3 regions of the Pseudomonas sp. AMR01 genome follow, and region 2 is predicted to be linked to each of the others. Evidence: predicted binding sites of a transcription regulator. Region 2 holds the regulator's gene; each other region holds the start of a gene.
What was found. Region 2 encodes FliA, which starts transcription of late flagellar genes. Its sites were predicted from a motif close to CTAAAGTTTNNNNNNNNNNNGCCGNTAA; they were not measured.
Positions count from the first base shown of each region.

Region 1: a site for FliA is predicted at 1,208-1,235, ahead of Q7C20_RS10550 (flagellin). Genes of this name have one in related genera too.
Region 3: a site for FliA is predicted at 1,551-1,578, ahead of Q7C20_RS14045 (methyl-accepting chemotaxis protein). Genes of this name have one in related genera too.

Region 1 is NZ_JAUTYR010000008.1:175,038-177,307, reverse strand. It holds gene Q7C20_RS10550 (flagellin) at 1-1,127, opposite strand, end outside; gene Q7C20_RS10545 (ketoacyl-ACP synthase III) at 1,394-2,270, opposite strand, start outside.
Region 2 is NZ_JAUTYR010000062.1:8,240-10,509, reverse strand. It holds gene fleN (flagellar synthesis regulator FleN) at 1-594, shown strand, start outside; gene fliA (RNA polymerase sigma factor FliA) at 591-1,331, shown strand; gene Q7C20_RS25905 (chemotaxis response regulator CheY) at 1,503-1,877, shown strand; gene Q7C20_RS25900 (protein phosphatase CheZ) at 1,896-2,270, shown strand, end outside.
Region 3 is NZ_JAUTYR010000013.1:19,253-21,522, reverse strand. It holds gene Q7C20_RS14045 (methyl-accepting chemotaxis protein) at 1-1,466, opposite strand, end outside; gene nhaA (Na+/H+ antiporter NhaA) at 1,664-2,270, opposite strand, start outside.

The DNA.
Region 1 (2,270 bases), on a different contig from region 2:
GAGTTGGCAGCGGTGGCAGCACCGGCTGCGAACAAACCAGCCACGCCTGCGCCGCTCAGCGAGTAGCTGCTGGAGGAGTTCAGGGCAACTGCACCTGTAGCGATGATCGGACCAGCATCCAGAGCAACGGCAGTACCAGCAGTACCGGCACCGTCCAGGGTCGCAACCTTGATACCGGCAACAGCACCGGCGTCGCCAGCGTTGAAGGTCAGGTTTTCACCTGTATCGGACTTGACCGACAGGGCGTTGGTGGTCGAATCGTAGTTAACGCTGATGCCCAGCTTGGCAGCGTTGGACTTCAATTGGTCAGCCAGGTCGGAAGTGCTGGTCACACCAGTGAACTGCACGGCGGTACCGCTGCCGACTTTCAGGGTAAAGTTGGCGCTGGCAGGGGTTGCACCGGCGATTGCAGTGGAGTCAACGGTGAACTGTGCAGTGGTGCTGGCAGTAGCAGCCAGGCCGCCGACGGCGCCGTTCATCTGAGCAGCGATCTGCTTGGCGGAAGCACCGGCAGCGATGGTCACGCTGGTGGACTGGCCGCTACCGGTAACAGCGATCGCGCCGCCGGCAACGCCGGTCGCGCTTGGAGTAACGCCTTGAGTTTTCAGCTGCTGCGAACCAATGTTGTTGGCTGCAACGTTACCGATGCTCATGTCGATAGTCTGGTTGGCGTTGGCGCCGACCTGGAACGAGGTAGTACCGAAAGAACCGTCCAGCAGGTTCTTGCCACCGAAAGTAGTGGTGGTAGCGATACGAGTCAATTCAGCGGTCAGTGCTGCGTATTGAGCCTGGTTCGACTTACGGTCTTCAGCGCTTGGCGAGCCGTTGGCGGATTGCAGAGCCAGGGTACGCATGCTTTGCAGGATGTTGGTGGACTGCTGCATTGCGCCTTCAGCGGTCTGAGCAATCGAGCTGCCGTCGTTGGCGTTTTTGATTGCAACGCCCAGGCCGTTGATTTGGCTGGTCAGACGGTTGGAGACTTGCAGGCCGGCCGCATCGTCTTTGGCGCTGTTGATACGCAGGCCGGAAGACAGACGCTGCATGGAAGTTTGCAGGGCGCCGGAAGCCTTGTTCAGGTTGTTCTGAACGGTCAACGAAGCAAGGTTGGTGTTTACTGTTAAAGCCATGACGAAATCCTCGTGGGTTGTTTGCTGCGGCTTCCGGCCCTGGCAACCGCCGGGTGTGGCCTAGAGAACCTTCGTAATAGTTATCGTCGTATATGCCGGTTGCTTGAGGACTTTTTTGGTTTTTTTTACTGGCAACGCGCCATCCTTTGTAATTCAAGCGTTTACGGCAGCCCAATCCCCCGCGAATGCAGGGTTTTCTGGCGTCAAATAAAAAACGCCCAGGCTTTTTCAAGCCTGGGCGTTTTTTTATGCAGCGGGTTAAAGCATCAAGGGCGATGCAGAATCGCCGAACCCCACGACAGGCCCACGCCAAAACCACTGATTGCCACACGCTTCCAGGTGGAGTCGAGCATGTGCTTTTCCAGCAGTAGCGGAATGCTCGATGACACGGTATTGCCGGTCTCGACCATGTCCTTGATGAATTTCTCAACCGGAGCGTCTTCGAAACGCCGCGCCACCGCGTCGACAATCGCCGCACTGCCCTGGTGGATGCAGAACGCGTCGATTTCGTCGGCCTTGAGCGCCGATTCATTGAGCAGCTCGTGCAAATGCGCCGGCACTTTGAGCAAGGCAAAGTTGAACACCTGGCGGCCGTTCATGAAGAACACCCCGTCGCTGACCTTCAAGTGCGGCGCGCCAGAGCCGTCGGTGCCGAACTTCGACTTGCCGAGCTGCCACGGGGCATCCTCACCCATCCAGGTAGCCGTGGCGGCATCGCCAAAGAGCATGGTGGTGTTGCGGTCTTCCGGGTCGACAATTTTGGAATACGGGTCGGCAGTCACCAGCAAGCCGTTTTTCAGGCCGGTGGCTTCCATGAAGCCCTTCATCGCATAAATGCCGTAGACGTAGCCGGAGCAGCCCAGGGAGATATCGAACGCAGCAACATGGGTCGGCAGGCCCAGCTTGTCCTGGACGATGGCGGCCGTGTGCGGCAAGCCCTCTTCGTCGCCGTTCTGGGTTACAACGATCAGCGCGTCAATGGATTCACGCTTCAACTCGGGGTTGTTGGCAAACAAGGCATTGACGGCCTCGACGCACAGGTCGGAGGTTTCCTGCGCAGCATCCATGCGCGGCAGGAACGCCGAACCGATCTTGCCGATGATGAAATCTTCATCCTTGGCGAATTTGGCGCCCTGGGCGTAG
Region 2 (2,270 bases):
CCCGGTGGCATTCGCATCGTGCCCGCAGCCTCGGGCACCCAGAGCATGGTGCACCTGAGCCCGGCGCAGCATGCCGGCCTGATTCAGGCATTCAGTGATATTGGCGATAACCTCGACGTGCTGGTGATCGACACCGCCGCCGGGATCGGCGAGTCCGTGGTCAGCTTCGTGCGCGCGGCGCAAGAAGTGCTGTTGGTGGTGTGCGACGAACCGACTTCGATTACCGACGCCTACGCCCTGATCAAACTGCTCAACCGTGACCACGGCATGAATCGCTTCCGCGTGCTGGCCAACATGGCCCAAAGCCCGCAGGAAGGTCGCAACCTGTTCGCCAAGTTGACCAAGGTCACGGATCGGTTCCTCGATGTCGCCCTACAATACGTTGGTGCAGTTCCCTACGACGAGTGTGTGCGCAAGGCCGTGCAAAAGCAGCGTGCGGTCTACGAAGCGTTCCCTCGTTCGAAGTGCGCACTGGCGTTCAAGGCGATTGCCCAGAAGGTCGATACCTGGCCGTTGCCCGCTAACCCGCGGGGGCATCTGGAGTTTTTCGTGGAGCGATTGGTGCATCAAACGAGCGCAGGACCGGTGCTATGACATCCAGCGGCTACAACCTTTACAAAAAGTCGGCACGTGACAGCCAGGGCGAACTGATCGAGCGCTATGCGCCGCTGGTCAAGCGCATTGCCTATCACTTGCTGGCCCGCCTGCCCGCCAGTGTGCAGGTGGAAGACCTGATCCAGGCCGGCATGATCGGCCTGCTCGAAGTGTCGACCAAATACGACGCGAGCAAAGGTGCGAGTTTCGAGACGTATGCGGGTATCCGCATCCGTGGCGCGATGCTCGATGAGGTGCGTAAAGGGGATTGGGCGCCGCGTTCGGTACACCGCAATACGCGCATGGTGAGTGACGCAATTCGCGCAATTGAAGCAAAAACCGGTCGTGACGCTAAAGATCACGAAGTTGCGGCCGAACTCCAATTGAGTCTCGACGATTATTACGGGATTTTGAACGATACCTTGGGCAGCCGCTTGTTCAGTTTCGACGACCTGTTGCAGGACGGCGAACACGAAGGGCTGCACGAGGACGGCGCGAGTGCTCACCTGGAACCGTCACGCGACCTGGAAGACGAACGTTTCCAGGGTGCGTTGGCGGACGCGATCGCCAATTTGCCTGAGCGTGAGCGACTGGTGTTGGCGCTGTACTACGACGAAGAGCTGAACCTCAAGGAAATCGGTGAGGTCCTGGGGGTCAGCGAATCGCGTGTCAGCCAGCTGCACAGCCAATGCGCCGCCCGCTTGCGGGGGCGATTGGGAGAGTGGCGCGCGCGCTGACAGGCAGTGTGGGGACACTGCAGCGCAACTGCTCGAGAGGTTAATCGCCTTTCGCGGCTTCGTTCCGTGGTGCCCCTGGCAGTCCTTTTTGTGTAACGCCTGTTGATTGAAATGGCGCGTCCAGGTGCTGGGCGCGTTTAAGACTGCTTGGAGGTCGAATTGGACAAGAACATGAAAATCCTCATCGTTGATGACTTCTCAACGATGCGGCGGATCATAAAAAACCTGTTGCGTGACCTTGGGTTCACCAACACGGTCGAGGCGGATGACGGCATTACGGCGATTCCGATCCTCAACAGCGGGAGCATCGACTTTCTGGTAACCGACTGGAACATGCCGGGCATGACCGGTATCGACCTGCTGCGCCACGTACGCGCTGACGAAAAGCTGCGCAGCTTGCCTGTGCTGATGGTGACCGCCGAAGCCAAGCGTGAGCAGATCATCGAAGCCGCCCAAGCCGGGGTTAACGGTTACGTGGTCAAGCCGTTCACGGCGCTGGCGCTGAAAGAGAAGATTGAAAAAATCTTCGAACGCATCGGTCATTGAGGCTGCAACGGGGGAGCTATGGCGCATAAAGAAACGTCGCAGGGAGACTTTGAGTCGACCCTGAAAAAGCATGCTCACCAGTTAGTCGACAGCCTTGAAAAAGGCCAGTTCGGCGACGCGGTGCAGTTGATCCATGAGCTCAACCAGACCCGTGACCGCGGCCTGTATCAGGAAGTGGGCAAGCTCACACGCGAGCTGCACAGTGCGATCGTCAATTTTCAGATTGACCCGCATATGCCCCAGGCCGAAGAGATTTCGCAAATCACCGACGCGACCGAACGCCTGTCCTATGTGGTCAGGCTGACTGAAGCGGCGGCCAACCGCACCATGGACCTGGTGGAAAACGCCACGCCTCTGGTCAACGGCATGGCCAACGAAGCCCAGGCCCTGAGT
Region 3 (2,270 bases), on a different contig from region 2:
TGTTCAGCCGCCGCCGTGGTAATCACCAGGTTGCGGTCATTGATTTCATCGTTGGCCGCCAGAATATCCGCCAGTGCTTGCTGAGCCAGTTCGGCCAACCCCAGGGTTTGCCGAGTCATGGTGCTGCTGTCGAGCATGGTGTTGACGGTGCTGGCGGTGTTGGCCTGAATGCTGCCGATCATCTGCTCGATTTCTTGAGTCGATTGTGCGGTGCGATGGGCCAGGGCACGAACTTCGTCGGCAACCACCGCAAAACCCCGGCCTGCCTCACCCGCGCGAGCGGCTTCAATGGCGGCATTGAGCGCCAACAGGTTGGTTTGCTCGGCAATCGTACGGATTACATCCAGCACTTTGCCGATTCCTTTTGCCTGCTCGGCAAGGCCGCCGACCTGCCCGGAGCTGACTTCAACCCCTCGGGTCAACGCCTGGATCGAATTCAACGCTTCGACCATCCGTTGCTGGCCTTTCAATGCGATGCTGCGCGACTCCTGGGACAGGTCGGAAGTCGAGGCGGCATTGCGCGCAACCTCTTCAATCGCGGTGGTCATCTCGGTGACCGCGGTGGCCGCCTGCTCGATTTCTCCATGCTGCTGTTGCAAATCCCGACTACCTTCAGCGGTAACGGCATTCAATTCTTCGGCCGCAGCGGCCAATTGGCTGGACGATCCGGTGATTTGCCGCAAGGTCTGCACCAAGTTGTTACGCATGGTTTCCTGCGCCCTGAGCAGACGCGTGGCTTCGTCGTTGCCCGTCGGGTTAATCGGCTGGGTCAAGTCGCCCTTGGCAATCGTTTCGGCCACGTGCACCGCTTCAATGATCGGCCCGGTAATACTGCGGGTCAGCAGCCACGCCACCAGAACGGTGCCGGCACTCACCAGCAGGATGACGATCGCGATACCGTTTACCGCGTGTTGGTAGGCGTCTTCGGACGTCCGGCCAGCCTGCTCAGCGCCTTTGTTGGCGAGGTCGATCAACTGGTCGAAGTTCTTGGTCATCTGCTCATAACTTTCCCGGATGCTGTTGAGAAAGTCGCGGGCGCCGGCCTTATCACCCGAGCGCGAGCGTTTAAGCATCTCGGAGTGGTTCTTCGCGTAACCTTCCAGGCTCTGGTTGAACACCTCAAGGCGTGATTTTTCCTCCGGGGTACGCAGGAGCGCTGCGTACTGACCCATCTGCTCCTTAACCGCCTTCAAGCGCCCGGCAGATTTGTCCTCGTAGGTCTGCATATCTGCATCGCTTGAGGACAGGATGTGCGCCATTTCGCCCAGGCGAAAACGATCAAGTGAAGCATTCGCCAGCGCCAACAGGCGCACGCGCTGCATCCAGTTGTTCTGAATGTCAGTGGCCTGTGACTGGACTTCACCAATCTGCTTGAGCGCGAACAGGCCGAGAAACACACTCAGCGACGCAATGGCAGCGAAGCCGATGAAGGCTCTGGCTGCGATTCTTATATTTCTCAGGAACATGGGCTGTCGCTCGGGATGAAAACGCGTTGGGAAGCAAGCTCGGGCGGGTGTCTCAGGCAGGGAGAGTGAGGCCACCACAACAGATAGTCGGCGGGAGGGGGGAAGTCTTTAGGTGGGCAATCATGAAACTTGAGCGGCGGAAAAAGAAAAACCCCAACCGGTTGCCCGGAAGGGGTTTTAGAGGTGCTTAAGAGGACTCAAGCTTTCTTGCGACTCGCCATTGCTGTCACCGCATACCCGATACACGCCGCCAGGATCGACCCGGTCAGAATGCCCATGCGGTCTTCACCGGCAAACTCGCTGGCGCCCGGTACAAAGGCCAGTGAGCCCACAAAAAGGCTCATGGTGAAGCCGATGCCGCACAGGATTGCCACACCGAACACCTGGCCCCAATTGGCGCCGCTCGGCAGTGCGGACAGGCCGGTTTTGACGGCGAGCCAAGTGAGGCCGAACACGCCGATGGTCTTGCCGATCAGCAGGCCGGCGGCGATGCCCATGGGCACGTGGTGGGTGAAGCTGTCGAGGCTGACGCCGGTCAGGGACACGCCGGCGTTGGCAAAGGCAAACAATGGCAGGATGCCGTAGGCCACCCACGGGTGCAGGGCGTGTTCGAGGGTGAGCAACGGCGATGGCTCGGCATTCTTGGTGCGCAGCGGGATGCAGAACGCCAGGGTCACGCCGGCCAGGGTGGCGTGTACACCGCTTTTAAGCACGCACACCCACAGGATGAGGCCGATGATCAGGTACGGCCCAAGCTTGATGACGCCCAGTCGGTTCATTGCGATCAAGGCAATGAAACACGCA